DNA from 4 places in the Lysinibacillus sp. S1 genome. Region 3 is predicted to be linked to each of the others. Evidence: riboswitches for the same ligand, from Rfam matches in the RefSeq annotation. Region 3 holds a riboswitch; each other region holds the start of a gene.
What was found. A riboswitch is a leader RNA that binds a small molecule or an ion and turns the genes downstream of it on or off. The one in region 3 is predicted to bind thiamine pyrophosphate.
Positions count from the first base shown of each region.

Region 1: it holds a riboswitch for thiamine pyrophosphate, as region 3 does, so the genes downstream of both, thiC (phosphomethylpyrimidine synthase ThiC) here and ACHZEU_RS01345 (ABC transporter substrate-binding protein) in region 3, are expected to answer to the same signal.
Region 2: it holds a riboswitch for thiamine pyrophosphate, as region 3 does, so the genes downstream of both, thiW (energy coupling factor transporter S component ThiW) here and ACHZEU_RS01345 (ABC transporter substrate-binding protein) in region 3, are expected to answer to the same signal.
Region 4: it holds a riboswitch for thiamine pyrophosphate, as region 3 does, so the genes downstream of both, thiT (energy-coupled thiamine transporter ThiT) here and ACHZEU_RS01345 (ABC transporter substrate-binding protein) in region 3, are expected to answer to the same signal.

Region 1 covers NZ_CP173154.1:2,494,111-2,499,578, forward strand. The annotation lists gene ACHZEU_RS12410 (catalase) at 1-526, shown strand, start outside; gene thiC (phosphomethylpyrimidine synthase ThiC) at 650-2,428, opposite strand; TPP riboswitch at 2,569-2,683, opposite strand; gene ACHZEU_RS12420 (AEC family transporter) at 2,744-3,673, opposite strand; gene ACHZEU_RS12425 (methyl-accepting chemotaxis protein) at 3,784-5,468, opposite strand, start outside.
Region 2 covers NZ_CP173154.1:1,854,970-1,860,437, forward strand. The annotation lists gene ACHZEU_RS09585 (PotD/PotF family extracellular solute-binding protein) at 1-919, shown strand, start outside; gene ACHZEU_RS09590 (MFS transporter) at 1,410-2,606, shown strand; TPP riboswitch at 2,673-2,780, shown strand; gene thiW (energy coupling factor transporter S component ThiW) at 2,875-3,375, shown strand; gene ACHZEU_RS09600 (VWA domain-containing protein) at 3,530-5,468, opposite strand, start outside.
Region 3 covers NZ_CP173154.1:259,223-264,690, reverse strand. The annotation lists gene ACHZEU_RS01355 (ABC transporter permease) at 1-590, opposite strand, end outside; gene ACHZEU_RS01350 (thiamine-binding protein) at 590-880, opposite strand; gene ACHZEU_RS01345 (ABC transporter substrate-binding protein) at 882-1,877, opposite strand; TPP riboswitch at 2,031-2,141, opposite strand; gene parC (DNA topoisomerase IV subunit A) at 2,250-4,688, opposite strand; gene parE (DNA topoisomerase IV subunit B) at 4,685-5,468, opposite strand, start outside.
Region 4 covers NZ_CP173154.1:3,424,777-3,430,244, reverse strand. The annotation lists gene ACHZEU_RS17020 (GNAT family N-acetyltransferase) at 1-326, opposite strand, end outside; gene ACHZEU_RS17015 (polyphosphate kinase 2 family protein) at 486-1,310, opposite strand; gene ACHZEU_RS17010 (hypothetical protein) at 1,510-2,223, shown strand; gene map (type I methionyl aminopeptidase) at 2,253-3,008, opposite strand; gene thiT (energy-coupled thiamine transporter ThiT) at 3,171-3,731, opposite strand; TPP riboswitch at 3,866-3,973, opposite strand; gene ACHZEU_RS16995 (DUF4870 domain-containing protein) at 4,099-4,422, shown strand; gene ACHZEU_RS16990 (hypothetical protein) at 4,478-4,600, shown strand; gene ACHZEU_RS16985 (AAA family ATPase) at 4,641-5,468, opposite strand, start outside.

The sequences.
Region 1 (5,468 bases), 2.2 Mb from region 3:
CAGCTTCTCACCAGATAAAATGTTACAAGGTCGTATCTTTGCATATGCGGATGCCCAACGCTATCGTCTTGGTGTAAACCACTATATGCTTCCTGTCAACGCACCAAAATGTCCATTCCGTACTTTCCACCGAGATGGAGCAATGCGCTTTGATGGCAATCTTGGTTCGACATTAAGCTATGAACCAAATAGCTATGGTGAGTGGGAGCATAATTTAGACCATAAAGAGCCTGAATTACGTATTGATGGTCATGCAGGTATTCATGATTTCCGTGAAGACGATAATAATTACTTTGAACAACCAGGTAAACTATTCCGTCTATTGACTTCGGAAGAGCAGCAACGCTTATTTGAAAATACCGCGAACGATATGGCTTCTGTTGAAGAATTCATCAAACGCCGTCACATCCTTCACTGCTATCTAGCTGACCCAGCATATGGTGAAGGTGTCGCTAAAGCGATGGGTCTTTCCTTAGAAGGTATGGACCTTACAAATCCATATGTAAAACAACCAACAAACGTTTAATATTCCACTTTATTATTGATATCCAAATCCAACTTTTACTCCATGTGAATCCACTATTCACATGGAGTTTTTTTATTAAGAAAAGGCCTATGTCTATTTTTTTGACATAAGCCTTTTCTTTCATTATTGATAAATTTGACTGCCTGCTTTTTTAAACTCCTCAGCCTTTTCTTTCATACCTTGATGGATCGCTTCAGTCGTATTCAAATCCTTATCTTTCGCATAATTACGAATATCCTGTGAAATTCTCATGCTACAGAATTTAGGCCCACACATAGAACAAAAGTGTGCTGTTTTTGCTCCCTCTGCTGGCAGTGTCTCATCATGATATTCCACTGCACGCTCGGGATCTAGTGACAGATTGAATTGATCACGCCAACGGAACTCAAAGCGCGCTTTAGACAGTGCATCGTCTCGTTGTTGTGCACCTGGATGACCTTTTGCTAAATCAGCAGCATGTGCAGCAATTTTATAAGTGATAACGCCCACACGAACGTCCTCGCGATTCGGTAAACCAAGATGCTCTTTCGGTGTCACATAACAAAGCATCGCTGTACCAAACCAGCCAATCATGGCTGCCCCAATGGCTGATGTAATGTGGTCATAACCTGGAGCAATATCTGTTGTGAGTGGTCCTAATGTATAGAAGGGAGCTTCCTTACAAACCTCTAATTGCTTGTCCATGTTTTCTTTAATCAAATGCATTGGTACATGACCTGGTCCCTCAACCATTACCTGAACATCATGCTGCCAAGCAATCTGTGTTAGCTCGCCTAGTGTTTCAAGCTCTGCAAATTGTGCCTCATCATTGGCATCTGCAATTGAGCCTGGGCGTAAACCATCACCTAAGGAAAAAGCAACATCATAGGCTTTCATAATTTCACAGATTTCCTCAAAGTGTGTATACAGGAAATTCTCTTGATGATGATATAAACACCACTGTGCCATTATAGAGCCACCTCGAGATACAATACCTGTCACACGATTTGCTGTTAGTGGTACATAGCGTAAAAGGACACCTGCATGAATGGTGAAGTAATCCACACCCTGCTCAGCTTGTTCAATGAGAGTATCACGATAAACCTCCCACGTTAAATCCTCTGCTACACCATTTACCTTTTCTAAAGCCTGATAAATTGGCACTGTTCCCACTGGCACTGCCGCATTTCGAATAATCCATTCTCTAGTTGTATGAATATGTTTACCAGTCGATAAATCCATAATATTATCTGCGCCCCATCGAGTTGCCCAGGTCATTTTCTCAACTTCTTCTGCAATGGAAGAAGATACAGCAGAATTCCCGATATTCGCATTGATCTTTACATGAAAATTACGCCCAATAATCATTGGCTCTGCCTCAGGGTGATTAATATTAGAAGGCATTATAGCACGCCCAGCTGCAATTTCTGAACGTACAAATTCAGGATCCATATTTTCACGAATCGCTACAAACTCCATTTCAGGCGTTATAATTCCCTTTCGTGCATAGTGAAGCTGTGTCACATTTTTACCTTTTTTAGCACGCAAAGGCTTTCTCGCCAACTCAGGGAAGACATTTTCTTGAATACGCGGGTCATCAACATGACGAAAGCCATTATCCTCCGGTTTAATGGAGCGTCCCTCATATGCTTCTACATCCCCTCGCTCTTGAATCCATGCATTTCGTAAGGCAGGTAAACCTTTCGTAATATCTACTTGGTAGGCTGGATCTGTATAGGGCCCACTCGTATCATATACTCGAATAGGAGCATTTTCTTCATTTCCAAAACTGCCTGTTGTCGGACTTAATGCAATTTCTCGCATAGGTACTAGAATATCTGGGCGTGATCCTTCCACATATACTTTTTTGCTTCCTTCAAAGCTGGACATAATGGTAATATTCTTTTCACTAATTGCTGACATGAGCTACTTCTCTCCCTTAAATTTATTTTGATATAAGGACCGATTCTAGCTCACCCCAACAATCCAAAAAATAAAGGCCGAATCCAAAATAATTATTTGGATCCGGCCACGAATGTAAAGGTCTATTGATTGCATACTCTGCAATAGCTTCTTAACTTTCCCACGCTGGTATGAGCCAGATCAGGTCCAAAGGGTCAAGAAACTTCGTAGCGTTTCCCTCTCAGCCTGACTCATCAGACTCCCCTAGTTAATACTATTTAGTTTGATGCTAGTGTAGCAGATAATACTAAGAGATGGAAGTTATTTTTTATCTTACTAGGTAAATAATACTTCTGCAAAATAGATCACAATGGTTACAGTTATACAGCTTACAATGGTTGAAAATAAAACAGCTTGCGCGGCTGTTGCTGATTCTACATCATATTCCAATGCTAGACTAGAACTATTGCGGGATGTTGGAAAAGCACTAGCTATAAACAGTGATTGTGCGACGACTCCATCTAATCCCAATATATAAATAATGGCCAATGCAACAGATGGTCCAATAATTAATCGCGTAAAACAGCTGATAAAGACGGTTTTATTAAACATTGATTTCATCTCTAATTGTGATAATTGCGCACCTAAAGTAATTAGAGCCACAGCAATAAATCCATCTGCCACATGTTCTACTGGTATTTTGATAAACTGTGGAATACCGATATCAAAATAATTCATAGCGACACCTATAATAAGCGCATGAATAATAGGCATTTTAAAGAAATCCTTGATGATTGTCATACCTGACTTTGTAGAAGAAATTAAATTGTATAAACCATATGTATACGTAGTCATATTTTGAAAGATTACGAGCATGACCTGAATGGCTACTCCAATAGGTTGCGTGGCAAATATCATTTGAGCCACTGGAATACCGTAATTACCCGAGTTAATGAGCACAACACTATTTTTAAAGACAGCTGCCTCTGTTCTAGCTAAACCTAACCCTTTTGCCATAAAGTGACTGAGTATCATTTGACTACCGATAAAGAGTACAATAAATAATCCGACCTCTCCCAGTACAGTTAATTCCACATGTGTTTCATATAAATTTACAAAAACAGCTGCTGGCATAAAGCAATATGTAATAAGCTGAGACAATGCTTTTAAATTAAAGCGAAATTTCTTTTGTAGTATAGCGCCTATTACAAGTAACACTAAAATAGGTACAACAATTTGAAAGAAAATCATTCCGAGATACATCATATCAATGTCCCCCTTCCAGTGTTAATAGTAGTGTTGAATTCCTTCTAGGTCAATTTCTCCGGCTTTCACCATAAAGAAGACTGCCTCTATATTGAAGGCAGCCTTTCTTTTTAAGCAAGCTTAAATCGGTTTACAACTTCTTGTAGCTCGTTTGAAATATCGTTCATATTTTGAATAGACTCTGCTACTTTTTGTAATTCTACTTGTTGATCCATTGCAGAAGCACTTACTTGTTCCGCAGAGGCTGCTGTTTGCTCTGAAATAGCCGAAATACTTTGGATAGCCATGATTGCCTGATTTTTATGCTCTAACATGCTAGATAGTTTATTCATTAAATCACTAATAGAATTTGCAATTGAACCCGACAAATCACTGCTATCTTTAAATGCTAGTTGCGTGCTTTGTACGGACTCATTTTGAGATTGCATTAAATCTGCATTAGATGCAATCACAGCAACCGTCTGCTGAGAATTTTCAAGAATACTTTCTACTGTACTCTTAATAATTTCTGTTTCATTCTTAGATTGTTCTGCTAGCTTTCTAACTTCCTCTGCAACTACAGCAAATCCTTTACCATGTTCACCAGCACGTGCAGCCTCAATACTTGCATTTAAAGCTAGCAGATTAGTCTGCTCGGTAATGCTTTGAATCGAAGCAATAATCTGATTAATATTGGCAATATTAGAAGCTAATGATTCCATTTGCTGCTGGATACGCCCATTCATTTCATTTGTCTCCATATTACGTTCTCTTAAACTTTCAACCTCATGCAATCCTTTTTCCGTTGTTACACCTGTTTTATGAGATAGCTCATCCATTTCATTAGAAAGAGCCGTAATAGCATCAATCTGATCTGATAAATCCATCATTCGATAATTTGTTTCTTCTGTATCCTCTGATTGCTTCGAAGCTCCTTGTGCAATCTCGTTGATAGCTACGGAAACCTCCTGACTAGAAGCAACTACCTCATTAAATGCCTCATTTACCTGATTAGAAGATTGGTTCAATAACCTCGTGGAATTTAGTACAGTTTGAATCGCACTATTGGTTTTATCTAACATATTATTATAGGCCACAGCAACTGCACCAATTTCATCAGGCTTAATATATCGCTCTTCTACCTTTTGTGTTAAATCCCCTTCGGCTGCAGTTTCAATCGATGCACGTAAAAATTTAAGTGGTTTTAATTGTTTATAGATGAATAACACACTTGCAGCTGTCATCAAAACCACCATAATAATGGAAGCAATAATCGTAAATACAAATACATGATTATATGTTTCTAGAATCTTTGATTCAGCTAACACGACTTGAACAGTCCATGTTTCGTCAATACCCTCTAAAATCATTGGAGCAAAAACATTATAGGCCTTTTCCTTCAGTTGATTAGAGTCAACGTACATACTTGTTAGTTCACCATTTTCCATTGTCTTACTAATACTTGTCCAAGTAGGATCCTCTTGCATATTGCGCCCAACTAGCTCATCACCAAAACTGTTAGCTGTTAGCACACCTTTATTCGTAATAATTGCCGCATAACCGCCTTCTGGGGCATTCGATTTTGTTAAATCATTTAAAAAATCTATTGATACATCGGCAGTCAATACACCGAAAAATGTCCCGGAAGCATTGATTAATGGCACTGAAATGGTTGTCATTAATACGGATTGGCCGTTTACATTATAATCATAGGGCTCTGTCAAAACTGCACGTCTCTCTTCTTTTGGTACCCAATACCATTCAGAAATACTCTTATCATCAATACCTTCGATTAGAGCAGTCGAGATATCATTTC
Region 2 (5,468 bases), 1.6 Mb from region 3:
AGAATTTGAAAAAGAAACAGGCATTCATGTCATCTATGAAACATTCGATTCCAATGAAGCTATGATGACAAAGATTCAGCAAGGCGGAACAGCTTACGATATTGCTGTCCCTTCTGAATATATGATTGAGAAGATGAAGGAAGAAAAATTATTAATTCCTTTAGATAAAACGAAAATCCCTAATTTAAAAAATATTGACCCTTACTTTTTAGATTTACCATTCGATGCTAACAATAAATATTCTGTCCCTTATTTTTGGGGAACAGTAGGTATTGTCTACAATCCAAGCCTTGTTGGAGACTTAGACTTCTCCTCTTGGGACGATTTATGGGACCCTTCTTTAAAGCGAAAAGTCTTTTTAGTAGATGGTGCGCGTGAAGTCATTGGGATGGGCTTAAACAGTCTTGGCTATTCTCTGAATTCACTAGATGATCAGGAACTTCGTGAAGCTACTGACAAATTAATTACACTTGCACCAAATGTTAAAGCGATCATTGGAGATGAAATCACACCGTTAATGATCAATAATGAGGCAACTGTTGCCCTTACATGGTCTGGCCAAGCAGCTGATATGATGTATGAAAATGAAGAGTTAGACTTTGCTGTACCTGAGGAAGGCTCAAACTTATGGTTTGATAATATGGTCATCCCAAAAACATCGAAAAATATTGATGGTGCCCACACCTTTATTAACTTCATGCTAAGTGCTGAATCAGGTGCTCAAAATGCTGATTTTGTAGGCTATTCTACTCCTAATATTGCCGCTATGGACTTAATGGACGAAGAAGTTGTTTCTGACGAACGCTACTATCCTTCTGAAGAACAACGTGATACATTAGAGGTCTACAAAAATTTAGGACCTGATTATTTAGGGAAATACAACGAATTATTTTTAGAATTTAAAATGAGTATCAGATAATTAAACTAGCGAATTGGTTTTCACACCAATTCGCTAGTTTTTTTCTCTGCTTGTCTAACTGTTTATTAAACTAAGAACATTTTCAATCACTATTTGCATTATTATATTTATAAAATATTTTATCTAAATTTTAATAGATTCTCACATTAGTGTACTTTTGATAGTCCATAACTTCTAACGCTCAACATCGCTACAATTTATAGCCATGCTTTATGCCATTACAGACAGACTCTCCAAATTTTTAATTCTCCCTTTATAAGAGAAGTCCCTCAATTGTTGTTGCTTTACTAATTTATCCTCCCATAGCTTCTTTTCCCTCAACTTTTATGACTAAAATGTATTATTTCATCATGCATAGGTGCGTGGATAAAAACTTTTGTGGAAAACCATTCTAAATATAGAACCAGTACTATAATCTTAACTATTAGCCAAGCAATAATTCTTTATGATAGACTGTACTATATTTGATTACAAAAAGGGGGTTCATTCGATGACCCAGCAGAAGTCCAATAAGGCGGCTTTGTATATTTTAATGTTTAATATGTTTATCGCAATGGGGAGTATTGGCATTATTATTCCTGTCATGCCAGAGTATTTAAAAATATTTGGTGCAGCAGGACAAGTTCTAGGTATGCTAATCGCAACGTTCGCCTTAGCTCAATTCGTATTTTCTCCTATTGCTGGGAATCTTTCAGATCAGTACGGACGAAAAAATTTAATTATTTTCGGTCTTATCGTAACAGGTCTTGCACAAATCGGATTTGGCCTTGCTACAGATGTATGGATGCTCTTTTTAGCACGATTTTTAGGTGGTCTAGGTTCCGCATTTGTTGCACCTCCTATTATGGCTTTTGTCGCTGACGTCACAACCTATGAAGAACGTGGGAAAGGTATGGGGATGTTGGGTGCCGCTATGTCTCTTGGCTTTATGATTGGACCTGGTATTGGTGGCTTTTTAGCAAAGGTAAGCTTACATTTCCCATTTTTCACAGCTGGAGCTGCAGCCATTGTAGCATCTATTTTATCTTACTTTTTATTACCTTCTACCAAACCAAACACTGCTCAACAGAAACAAAAGCAAGACAATCTGGCGAAGCAAATGGCTCGTTCCATACATATGCCTTATTTTGTTATGCTCATAATTATGCTGGTGTTCTCGTTTGGAATTGCAAATTTCCAAACGACATTGTCATTATTTGTGACAGAAAAGTTTAATTACACACCTGTAGATATAGCGATTATATTAGTTGTTGGTGGTGCTTTTGGAGTAGTAGTACAAATGTTTATTATTACACCACTGTTCAATCGTTATGGTGAAATGAAAGTAGTACTAGTAAATTTATTTATTGCATCCGTTGCTATTTTCTTAATATTATTTGTTTCTGGCTTTGCCCTTATTTTAGTTGTAGCAACAATTTTCTCTACAGCAACGACATTAATTCGTCCAGCTGTTAATACACTCATCTCAAAGCTTGCAGAGAAAGAGCAGGGATTTGCTGCGGGCTTGAATAATGCCTATATGAGCCTCGGAAATATGATTGGACCCGCTTTGGCAGGTTTATTATTTGACTGGAATATGAATAGCCCATATATTTTCGGTTCTATCATATTATTAGCCTGTTTCTTCCTTGCGCTCATCTGGACAGTGAAAAAAGCACCTCATTTAATGCATCCCGATACAAAATAGTCTGAAAAATCATTGACTATTTTTAGCAGTATGTTACATTATTGTTGATTCACAAAATTGAATGATTTTAACCACTAGGGGAGTCTTTAAAAGGCTGAGACGTATATGGTAATATACGGACCCTTTGAACCTGATCTAGTTCACACTAGCGGAGGGAAGTGGCGCTACTTGCTGTTGTCACTATATACACGCAAGGCCGCTTCCTATTGTTTAAAGGGGGTGGCCTTTTTATTTTTCCTCACGAACTTTACCAAAAGGAGTGAACTTTATGTCAATTCGTAAATTAACAGTCATGGCTTTATTAGTAGCCGTTGCTGTTGCAGGCTCTACTTTCGTATCCATCCCAACAGGAATCGCACGTGCTTACCCAGTTCAGCATGCTATTAATGTGATAGGAGCCATTATACTTGGACCCGTACCAACAGTTATAGTTGCCTTTGTCACTGCCATCATTCGTATCCTTACTGGAACAGGCTCTCTACTAGCTATCCCTGGTAGTATCATCGGTGCGTTCTGTGCTGCCCTTGCCTATAAATATAGCAATAAAATGTGGTTAGCTGGTATCGGAGAAGTTATCGGAACGGGCATTCTGGCTTCACTTATTGCCGTCCCTTATGCAAAATTATTCATGGGAACATCTGTAGCAGCATTCTTCTTCCTACCAGCCTTTTTAACATCAAGTACGATCGGTGCTATTTTAGGTGTAATGGTTGCGAGTAGCTTGCGTAAAACAGAGCTAGTAAAGAGGTTTAATTCTTCTCTTTATTGAGAGAGATTGAATTATGAGCATTCATTGAGCTGGGGTAGTCCAATTTGGATCGCTTTTCTTCTCATTTACCCTCTTTACAAAGGGGATAACTCTTTATTTCATGCAATATAAAAAGCAGTGCAAAACTATTCGAGTTTGCACTGCTTCCTCTATTTTAAGATCGTTTTTTCATGCCTTTTAACAACTGTGCTACATTTGTGTCTTCTGCTATAGTTTTTTCCTCAACCAGCGGCTCTTTTTTCTTCGCATTCGTTAGGAAATTCCAACCAAAACGTCTTATGGTAATATCAATAAAGAAAAGAAGCATACTCGCTAAGAGTAGCCATGTGGCAATATTTTGCCGATCTGCTCCTTTTGTCGTAAAGTCACGGAAGACATCTTGTGGTTCCTTTAAAACAGTGCCTCCTGTTCGTTGAGTTAACTCTTCTATCAGTTGGTTATTTACAGGGAGTAGTTCGTATTCAGCACTATAAGGAACACTTAGCCCTGCCTGATAAATGGCCTGCTTTTCATCTGCTATACGGAAGAAAATTAATCCAGGTTCAGCTTGTACTACAGCTCGAACTTGAGATGCGGAAATGGTTTCAAGTTGTGTTTCTAGCTCCTCCCCTGCTTCATTTACCGCTACAATATCTAAAAATGCGGCTTCATTTGTAGGGTCTGTAATCATAAAGGAACCATCTGCTTCCAATCTTACATCATAGGCTACATCATTGTAGCTTGGTAGCATTTGAGAAATAAGTGTTTGCCAAAATGCTCCCCAATTCTGCCATCTTGCCCAATCTCCAGTCCATTTACCCGTTGAATCAGATGTAAAGGCAAATGTTTTACCAAGACCATATTGCCACTGCGCTAACACAGGATCTTCTTTCTCGCTTTCTGCTACAACAGTAGCCCCCTGTTTTGCCGTTGTCCCAATATATGCATTCATTTGTGGGACACCATTAGCAAACAGTGAGTTCCATCCTGCTGCATTATAAATTGCCGGATAGAATGGATTGTCCTCAATATAGGTGCGGGAAATCATAGCTGTTTCCCGAGATAAAATAGAAGGAATGGTTTGCTCATCTATCACATCATAGAAACGTCCACTGCCCATGTCACTAAGCGCTTCTAATAAGTTCGCATCGGCATCTTGTCCAATCGCTACTGTCGATAAGGTTATACCCTCTTCTTTCCCTTCACCAATTAAATCCTCATAGTTCCCTGCCTGTGACTGCCCATCTGTTAAGAGGATAATATGCTTACGTTGGAGCTTTAAATCAGCAAGGTTCTCGTAGGCTTTAGCTAATGAACTATAGATTTCTGTTCCCCCACCAGGTGTTACTGATAAAATAGTATCCACAGCCTCTTCTTTACTGTTAAGAGGCCCTGTCTCTATAATCTCCCAAGGACGATCATCAAAGGCGATGAATCCTAATGTATCCTCATCTCGCAACATCTCAACAGAACGTGCCGCTGCTTCCTTAGCAAGCTCAAGCTTCGAGCCTTGCATACTGCCAGAACGGTCAAGTACAATCACTAATCCTAAGGAAGGTAATTGCTCTTTGCCCTTAATTTCCATTTCCACTGGCAATAAGGTTTCAATCGGTGTTTTAAAATAGCCGCCTAGACCAAAACTATTTTCTCCACCCACCATTGTAAAACCAACTCCAAAGTTTTTGACTGCTTGCTCAATAACACTCATTTTTGCTTCACCCACTAAATGACCTGGTACATTGTCGAAAACGATAGCATTATATTGCAAATAGCTGGATAGTTCATTTGGTAAACTTTTAGGTGCTACAACATCATAGGCAATGGATTGACTACCAAGTGCTGCTGCGATGGGTGATGCTGTTTCATAACCATTAACGATTAATAAATGTGGTTCACTTTGAACCATTGTGACACTAGTTAACTTATTGTTTTCAAAAATGGCATCCTGACCAACTTGAACAACGGCTTCATATTTTACAAGTCCTTCAGCTGTTGCTGCATGTTTATAGGTAAACACATTCGTGCCTTCAGTCAGCTCAACTGCCTCTCGATGAATAAGCTCATCATTTTCATATAGTAATAGCTCGCCTTGACCTGCTGATGTTGCATGTATG
Region 3 (5,468 bases):
CCAAGCCATTCCGCAATCACAGCACCCATCACACTATATGTAGCCGCAATTTTAATGCCTGAAAAAATAGCAGGATAGGCATAAGGCCATTCCAGCTTCCAAAAGGTTTGTGCCCTTGTAGCACCAATCATGGCAAAATAATGCTTTAATTCTGGAGCTGTTTGTCTAAATCCATCCATCGCTGCAATGACTATCGGGAAAAAGCACACAAGACAAATAATGATAAGCTTCGGTAATAAGCCAAAGCCAAACCAAATAATAAGGAGCGGTGCCAAGACAAGAATAGGAACATTCTGCGACATAATAAGAATTGGATAAAACAGTTCTCGAATAAATGTAAATCGATGCAACACTATTGCCACCGTTAGCCCACAAGCGATGCCAATGGCCAAACCTAGTAGAGCTAATTGTACTGTAGCGAATGCATGTGGTAGAAAGGTTTGATACGACTGGATGGCTACCGACAAAATACTACTTGGTGCGGGTACTAACCAATGAGGAACTTCAGCAAACTGCACGATTAGTTCCCATATGAACAAGAGGAAGGCGATAAAAATTATCGTCCTTCCCTTCTGTAATGCACGTTTCATTACTGATATTTCCCCGTTAATGTCTCCATCGTAATACCCGTTGGCTGATATAAAATTTTCACTTGTGTAATGACATTAATGGCACCAAGTTCAATCATCTTCTCATTCATTTTTTCAATGATTTGGAGCAATGTTGAAAGCTCACCCTCCATCGTTGTTTCCAATGGATGTACCTCATATTTCACCCCAGAAGCATCGATCACCGCAATTGCTGCATCGACATATGGTATAACATCTTCATATTTCTCTGTCTTCGGAATGATTTGTACACTGATTAATGAATTTGCCATCTTATTTGGCCTCCTTTTTAGGTAAGAAATCATTAGTAAAGGCTTTTTTCGCATCAAATTCGCCCTCTAGTACTTGATTGCTAGACATCCATTTCGCGTAATTTTCCCACACAGAAAGCTTTTGCTCTCCCCATTGCTTGGCATCATCCTGATATTTATCAGCCAGCCATTCCTGACTTTTATGCACTAATGCTTGATCTAAATCAGGTGCCGCTTCGATTAAAATATCAGCCGCTTCACTTGGGTTTTCAATTGCGTATTCATAGCCCTTCGATGCAGCTGCCACAAAGGCTTTGACTACATCCGGGTTGTCCTGTATCATTTTTTCATTTGTAGCTAAAACTGGCGTATAATAATCCAATTGATCACTATAATCTGTAAGATATAGCATATTAATCTTTTCCCCACGCAGCTCAGCCTCAATCCCAGTCCATGCATAATAAATCCAAGCAAAATCTATATCTTTTTCCATCATTGTGAAGAAATCTAAATCCCCTGCATTGACGATATCTAGCTTATTAATATCTGCCTTTTCTTTTTGCATGAGTGATTGTAAAACGGCTTGCTCTAATGGCGCGCCCCAACCACCATAGGTTTTACCTTCAAAATCCTTTGGCGATGTAATGCCCTTCGAAGCAATAGAAGCAAAGCCAGATGTATTATGCTGTATAATTGCTGCGATGGAGACCAGCGGCACATCCTGTACTCGTGCCTGTGTTATGCCTTCCTGATAGCTCACGCCAAAATCCGCCTTTCCAGAAGCAACAAGCTGATCTGCGCCCGCCTCACCAGGCATAATAATATCAACATCTAAACCCTGTTCCTCAAAATAACCGAGTTTTTTGGCAACATATAGTCCTGTATGATTTGTATTCGGCGTCCAATCCAGTACCACAGACACCTTTTTCAGCTTGTCTGCAGTCTGCTTGTCATCCTTGTCACTACAGCCTACTAATGTCAATAGTGCTGCCAATAAAATAAAAAACCATTTTTTCATGCGAAAGCCTCCCAGTTTGTAATATGAAAGTGTTCATGAATGAATGTTGTCACCAGAAGAAAGCGTATACAATGTTGGCAAGCTGTTGCTTGAAAACATAAAAAAACGCCTAGGATTCCTCCCAGACGTATTGCAATCAATCTTCAAAACTTTGCTTTTTGAATAGATGTTCCCTACGCTGGTACGAGCCAAATCAGGTTCAAAGGGTCAGCGTCTACCGGACACAATCTCAGCTAGCAATTACTAGCCCCCCTACATTCTTTCGCTATGAACTTTTCGATGATTATTATACCCATAGTTTCACTTAAATGACAAGGTGCTATTTTTGAATAGAGCTTAAAGCCCAGCGCTCCTAAGAGGCTGGGCATGCTTTTAGCTTGGTTTCTGTTCTTTTTTGGCTGTTACAACATGAGAAATTGCTCCATCTGTTGCAATATCCACTTTAAATGAACCATTGGAATGGCGATCCGCACGAGACAATGCTTGTACGTCAATCATCTCTTGAACACCTTTTTCAGTTTCAATCACAACCTGCTCCTCGTCTGTTGCTTGAACAACTGCCACAATTCGGTGAGGGTTTGCTTTTAACTCTGTTAATACTTTTAGTCCACGTTTTGCACGACTTGCTACTTCAACTTCAGCGACATTCATTTTCTTCACGGCCCCACGCTGTGTCACAATCACTACATAGTGGGTAACATCAGGCTGTAATACATTGACTCCAACTAAGGCTTCTCCATCTTTTAGTGTGATCCCTTTCACACCGCCTGTTTTCACACCTGTAACTGGTAACTCCTCCATAGGGAAACGAATCGCATAGGCTGTATCCGTTGTGAGCATCAGCTCCACGTCATCTGTTACAAATGATGCATAGATCATCGCATCACCAGCCTTGACATTCATCGTTTTAATTGGCTTTGAATAACGCGTTACCGCATAGTCTGCGAGTGGTGAGCGCTTAATTTGGCCATCTTTTGTGGCTGTGAAGACATACGTATTTGGCTGGTCAAATGTTTCGAAACCATAAACCGCAATAATCGATTCATCTTCCCCTGTTGGTACAATACTTGAAATATGCTGGCCGAGATCCTTCCAGCGTATATCAGGCAGCTCATGAACAGGCTGATAAATATAATTGCCTCGATTTGTGAAAAGCAGTAGATGGTGCTGTGTATTCAAGTTTGCTTCATACAATAAATAATCTGAATCCTTCATGGCAAAATCTTGCCCGTTTGAAGCGGCATGAGAACGTGTGGATGTACGTTTAATATAACCATCCTTCGTTACTGTTACGACAACCTCTTCACTTGGCACAAGGACATCCAATGTAATTTTAATTTCTTCAATTTCTTGCTCAATCTTCGAGCGGCGAGGCTCTGTAAAGCGTTTCTTAATATCTAGCAACTCTTGTTTAATAACACGCACTAGCTTTGCCTCACTTTGCAGAATCCCCTCTAGCTTCGCAATTAGCTTATTTAACTCGTCCTGTTCCTGACGTAGCTCTGTAATATCCGTATTCGTTAAACGATATAATTGCAGGCTTACAATGGCCTCTGCTTGTACCTCTGTAAAATCAAACTTTGCTTGTAAATTAAGCTTCGCATCCTTCTTATCATTAGAAGAACGGATCGTCGCAATGACTTCATCTAAAATGGAAAGAGCTTTGATTAATCCATCTACAATATGAGAACGATCCTTTGCCTTTTGTAAATCATAAATGGAACGGTTTGTTACCACTTCTTTTTGATGGGCAATATACGCATCTAGCAATAATGGCAATGTCATCATCGTTGGACGACGATTATGAATGGCAATCATATTAAAATTATAAGCTACCTGTAAATCAGTTGTTTTAAACAAGTACTGTAAAATTCCTTGTCCTGGTACATCCTTTTTCAGCTCAATTACGACACGTAAGCCAGTACGGTCTGATTCATCACGAATTTCCGCAATGCCTTCTAATCGTTTATCTACACGTTGCTCATCAATTTTTTTCACAAGATTCGCTTTATTTACATCATATGGTAACTCAGTGATAACAATTTGCTCTTTACCACCCTTGATTGGTTCAACAACTGCTTGTGCACGGACGATGATTTTACCACGACCTGTTTCATACGCCTTTTTAATGCCATCAACACCTTGAATGATTCCACCCGTTGGGAAATCAGGTCCTTTAATCACCGTCATCAATTCATCTACAGTAACATTAGGCTTGTCTAAGCGCATCAACACAGCATCCAGTACTTCATCTAAGGCATGTGGCGGAATATCTGTCGCATAACCAGCGGAAATTCCTGTAGAGCCATTGACTAAAAGGTTAGGAAAACGTGCTGGTAATACAGTTGGCTCCATATCCTGATCATCAAAGTTTGGCACAAATTCAACCGTTTTCTTGCCAATATCTCGTAGCATTTCAGCGGCAATAGCTGATAGTCTCGCCTCTGTATAACGCATTGCAGCTGGAGGATCGCCATCTACCGAGCCATTGTTCCCGTGCATCTCAATAAGCATATGACGTGCCTTCCAGTCCTGACTCATCCGTACCATCGCTTCATACACAGAGCTATCGCCGTGCGGATGATAGTTACCAATTACGTTACCCACTGTTTTTGCGGATTTACGGAACGGCTTATCATGTGTGTTGCCTTCCGTAAACATCGCATATAAAATACGGCGCTGTACTGGTTTAAGACCGTCACGTGCATCAGGCAACGCGCGGTCTTGAATAATATATTTACTATAGCGACCAAAACGGTCACCCATTACTTCTTCTAACGGTAAATCTTGAAACTTTTCTGTACTACTCATGCTTGGTCCTCCTCTTGTTGGATGAATTCATTCTCTAAAATGTTAGAATCATCCTCCATACCGAAGTCTACATTGGCTTCGATCCATTTACGACGTGGTTCCACCTTATCACCCATTAACGTCGTGACACGTCTCTCCGCTCGTGCACCATCCTCGATTGTGACACGAATCAATGTCCGTGTTTCAGGGTTCATCGTTGTGTCCCACAGTTGGTCTGCATTCATCTCACCAAGACCTTTATAGCGCTGTAATATGTAACCCTTTCCAACCTTCTTGATGGCCTTTTGTAAATCACTTTCTGTCCAAGCATATTCAATGACTTCTTTTTTCCCTGTACCTCTTGATACTTTATAAAGCGGCGGTAGTGCGATATAGACTTTCCCAGACTCAATGAGCGGACGCATATAACGATAGAAGAATGTTAATAGCAAGACTTGAATATGTGCCCCATCTGTATCCGCATCGGTCATGATGACTACTTTATTGTAGGCAGAATCCTCCACCGCAAAATCCGTACCAACACCTGCCCCAATCGCATGGATAATCGTTGAAATTTCTTCGTTTTTCATAATATCCTGTAGCTTGGCTTTTTCTGTGTTGATTACCTTCCCGCGCAATGGCAGAATCGCTTGGAATGTACGGTCACGTCCTTGTTTAGCAGAGCCACCCGCAGAATCACCCTCGACTAAATACAGCTCATTTTTTGCCGCATTACGTGACTGAGCTGGCGTTAATTTTCCAGATAAAATCGTACTACCCTTTTTATTTTTCTTGCCATTT
Region 4 (5,468 bases), 1.5 Mb from region 3:
GAGTACGGTAAGCGTTTGACAGCATAAAGTGCAATATGCCCTATTAGATTATTTGTACTATGCTCAAAAATACCAAAAGTAAATTCACGCTTAGACTCCATTAAATAGAGACTTTCTTGAATTTTTTTGTATTGAGCATCGACTGTATAGTATTCAGGTCTTTGCAGTGGCTCGTATATAGACCAAAAGTATTTATTACGGCTTACGAGACCCGTTAAACTTCGTGCATCTTTTTCTTGGAATGTGCGGATGTAGCATTTTTCCCCCTTTATTGTTACCACATTCCCACCCTTTTTTCTTAATAGATTCCAAATTTTAAGCACCATTTCTCCACACTAGCCTTCCAATAAAAATCAATACATTTCTCTTTGTTTCATTGGCTACAAGCCATAATTGCAAACCCTATTTAATTTCATTGTATGTAAAAAAACAGGCTGCTACAACCAAAACAGCTTATGTCTTATTGTCATAGCAGCACAATTCAATTATTTAGTTTTTTGTTCTTTCTTTTTCTCGTTTACTATTTCTAAGCTGGAGGAATCAGCATCCTCTAGTTGAGTATTGTCTAACACATTTGTTAAATGAAGACCACGCCTTTGAGCCTCTCGTTCAATGTGTGCAATAGTTTCCTGTAGCACCTGAACACGTGCATACTTTTTGTCATCTCCAGCGACTAAGACCCATGGTGCATCTTTTTTATCTGTCTTTTCAAACATCGCATTTGCTGCTTCAATATACTGAGGTGTTTTATCTCGATTGCGCCAATCCTCGGCTGTTAACTTCCAAGATTTATAAGGGTTTTGTTCACGTTCTTTAAAGCGTTTTAATTGCTCCTCATCTGAAACATGAAGCCAGAACTTAATAATTATGTAATCTCCTGCAGTTAAAATCTTCTCGAAATTATTAATTTCTTCATAAGCACGAGACCATTCATCCTTTGTTGCGAATCCTTCGATGCGTTCTACTAGTACGCGGCCATACCACGAGCGATCAAAAATAGCGATTTGCCCATGTTGAGGCAATTTTCTCCAAAATCGTTGTAAATAATTGTAGCGTAATTCATGAGCTTGAGGAGCAGAAATAGGATGTACAACATAACCGCGGGGATCGACACGTTCGATTAATCGTTTAATAGCGCCACCTTTACCAGCTGCATCCATTCCTTCAAATACCAAGATCAAGCCAATCTTGTTTTTTAATAAAAATTGTTGTGCGTTCAACATTTCATATTGGAGTACTTTTAATTTCTTTTTATACATCTTTTTGTCTAGTTCAACAGTTAGATCTAGATTTTTCAAATTTTGTGTCATGAAACTTCACTCCTTTTATTTGGCTATTCTTATTGTACTAAAGAAATATATGGATGCCTATCAGACATGGTAAATTGTAGGTATTAATAGTAAAACAACACGATACATTGTTGGAAATTTCCGTTATAATAAAAAAAGTGACAGTACTATACTTATTTGTCTTTTCCCTATACAATCTAACACGAAGGGAGAGGAAAACATGCCTCGGTTTATCTTGATGACAATCTCTTATCTTGTCTCAATCATCCTAACCTTTTCATCCTTTTTCGTGAACATCAACGGTCAATCTTCGCTAGAAATCGCTAATCGTTTTTCTGTTGTATTTGCACCAGTTAGTGTAAGTCATGTAATTTGGATTATCATTTATTTTTTACTCGGTTATTGGTTAGTTATGAACATGAAAAAGACAACTTTGAAACAGTCTGCGCTTTTTAGTTGCATAAATATATTACAAGCATTGACGATATATGTCTGGCACCATGAGTTATTTATTGTTTCTCTTGGCATTACATTACTCTTAGTCTTGTATTTGTTTATGTTGTATAATACGTACCCTCTTCAGGACAAATCCTTGTTTGGTCGTATTCCTTTCTCTATTTATTTAGCATGGATGACATTTATTTTTATCACAAATACAAGCTTTACGTTAACGGCTTATGGTTGGAACGGCTTTGGTCTTAGTACGCCTCTTTGGGCAGTGATTTTACTTACTTTAGGAGGAGCCATTGCGCTACATATCCGTTTCCATCACTTTGATGTTGTGTATCCAAGTGTTTTTATTTGGGCTTATATTGGAATCGCCATACATAATGGTTTTGATGAGCTACTTGTCACTACAGCTGCTTTATTTTTATGCGGTGTTCTCTTTGTTGGCATTTTATTTATTAAAAAAAATCCTGCCTACCAAAAATAAATTGGTTAGCAGGATTTTTTCATTACATCCTATTCTTCGTCTAATGACGTTAAGATAATTGGTTTATCTTTTGTTACAATGACTGAATGTTCGATTTGTGCTACAAGTGATTTATCAGGCGTCACGAATGTCCAGCCATCACCTGCTTCTACGATATGCTCTGCATTTGCTGAGATAAATGGCTCAACCGCAAGGACCATACCTTCTTTCATAATAGTAGTATCCCATGCATCGTAATAATTTAAAATATGGTTTGGTTCATCATGTAAAGATTGACCTAAGCCATGACCTGTTAAATTCATAATAACAGTTAACCCATTAGCATTTGCCTCGCGTTCAACAGCTTTACCAATTTGATTTAATTTAGATCCAGCCTTTACCTTTGTCATTGCTCGATCAAAGGCACTTTTAGCAACACGGCAAAGCTTTTCTTTGTCCTCATAGCCATCACCCACAACAAATGAAATACCTGTGTCAGCAAAATAGCCATTTAAAGAGCCTGAAACATCAATATTTACGATATCTCCCTCTTGAATAACACGCTTTCCTGGAATACCATGTGCTACTTCTTCATTGACGCTAATACATGTATACCCTGGAAAATCATATTCTCCCTTTGGTCCTGAAATAGCGCCAGCCTCTGCAAACATGCGACCAGCAATTTCATCAAGCTCAAGTGTTGTAACACCTGGTTTTGTGGCAGCTTTCATTGCTTCGCGAATTTCAGCACAAATGCGTCCTATTTTTTTAAAAGCTTCAATCTCTTCTTGCGTTTTTACAATCATGTATAACGTCCCTTTCATCTAATATCTATTCTTTAATATAACATAACTTTTTATGCGTATAACGATAAACGCTTTAAATATTGTATGCTTTCCTACTTTGCAAAGTGCTAAAAGAGTTATTCACGACAAAAAAGTCCCTCCACTCACGTGAAGGGACTAGCATTAAGCTTTTCTTTGCATTAATTGGGGAGCGGCTGTGAATAAAAGAACACCAACGACAGCCGTTAAAATGGTTGCTGGTAGCATATATGTACCATTGTAGATGATGGAATAGATCCATGCATTCTGGTCACCCGCATATTCGGCAAAAAATACAGCACCAGCAATTGTATGTGCTGTGTATCGTAAGAAGCCCGCGATAACGGTACCTATGATTATATAAAGTGCCATTTTTGTTTTGTTCATATGTTTAGCAGCGTCTAACACTGGTCCACGTACAACCGCCGCTAATCCTACAACAGTAAAAGCAACACCATAATCTAGTAATCCTTGTAGCCAGTGCACGATATAAGAACCAAACATTGTTTGCATAACACCCACAAGTAGTCCCGTAGTAAGACCAGCTACTAAGCCCCAGCGAAATGCTATTAACATAATCGGTACCATAACAAGACTAACTGAGCCGCCTTGTGCCCATACTTTAAAGGAAACCTGATCCAGTACGAGACCTATCGCTGCAAAAATCGCAATCTCCACTAGCATTAATAGTCTTTTTTTGTCCATACATATTCTCTCCTTTGTTCCGATGTAGGATACAAGAGCAGGAATAGAAAAGCGCTGATATGTCTCTTTCTGACACCTTTTTTCCTTTACGGACGAAAAAACGATGTCAGGACAGAGCCTCACATCGTACAAGTGTCGGTTTCTATCCACATCCCTACGCAAGCGTTAACTTACAGGTTCGAAGAGTCAAGGCATTACGTGCCCAGTCTCAGCTGACATCATCAGCTCCCCTTGTGGTCGTTACATCTGAATTTATTTGAACACTCTCATTGTACGCAAAGGATTGAAGGATTACAACCTTCCATACATCATTTTTTTGAAACTTTGCTGTTTTTCATGCGTAAATATTTAAAAAGGAGGTACAACTATGGAGAATCAAAAAATTTTAGCTGCCTTTAGTTATCTTAGTATTTTCTTCGCCCCTTTTATCGTTCCATTAATTGTATATTTCGTGACAAAAGACAGTGATGTAAAAAGCCATTCGATTCGTGCACTTGTCTCTCATTTAATACCCTTTGTTTTTGGCATTCTATTCTTTATTGTCTTTGTTTTTTCCACATTTAGTTTAGATCCAACCTCCAGTAATAATACAGTGATGATTATTTGGTTTGCTTCATTCACCATCTATGCTCTCGTCTCACTAGGTATTGTGATTTGGAATATAATTCAGGCTGTTCGTGTTATCCGTTAATGTTTTATTTTTAAGTGAAACAGGTAGTAGTAATTGTAAAAGGAGCTGTTTTGGGATGAAAGTATCAAACGTTGTAAAAACTGCCGTTAAGTTAGCACCTATTGTTATTCCTATCGTAAAAAAAGTAATGGCTGCAAAAAAGGGCACAACGCCTACAACCACAACTCGAAAAAAATAAAACGGAGGCGTATTTCCTCTAGAGGAAATACGCCTTCGTTTTATTTCACTTCAAAATGGGTTTGACTATGGCCATTTAATGTTTTTTCCACATGTAAAACTGCTGGCATCGCAGATTTCAATTCAGGCACATGCGAAATAACGCCAATCATACGACCAGAATCCTGCAAATCAATTAATGTATCGATTGCTTTATTTAGTGATTCCTCATCGAGCGAGCCAAAGCCCTCATCAATAAACATCGTTTCAATATGAATATTACCTTGGTAGCTTTGAATCACATCTGCCATCCCCAATGCAAGGCTCAACGAAGCATTAAACTTTTCGCCACCTGATAAAGTTTTGACATCTCGTAATTGATCTGTATAAGCATCATAAACATCAAGACCAAGGCCACTTTGCTTCGCATGCTTTTCTAATCTATCTGAACGTCTAAGCTCAAATTGACCGTTTGATAAATGATACAGACGTATATTGGCAGCTTCTGTAATTTGATCTAAGTAGTTAATTTGTATATAACGCTCAAAGGATAACTTTTTCGAATTTTGTCCATTTAATAATCCATAGAGCTCCTTTACTCGTCCTGCTTCTTGTTCAAGTAAATGAAGCTCTTTCGCTATTTCTTCCACCCTTTCACTAAAGCCTTGGCATGCTTGTATAAAGCCATTCATCTGTTGCAAACGTTTAAATGCTTCCTCATAGGAAACTCGATGCTGTTCTACTCTTGCTTCCATCGCCTCTAAATCTTGCTTCTCTTTTCCTTGAAGGTATGTAGCCCCTTCGGTAATCTGAATTTGCAACGTGTGTACTTGTAAAGCATAGTCGCTACATGCTTTTCGAAGTGCATCCAATTGTATGGCACTCCGTTT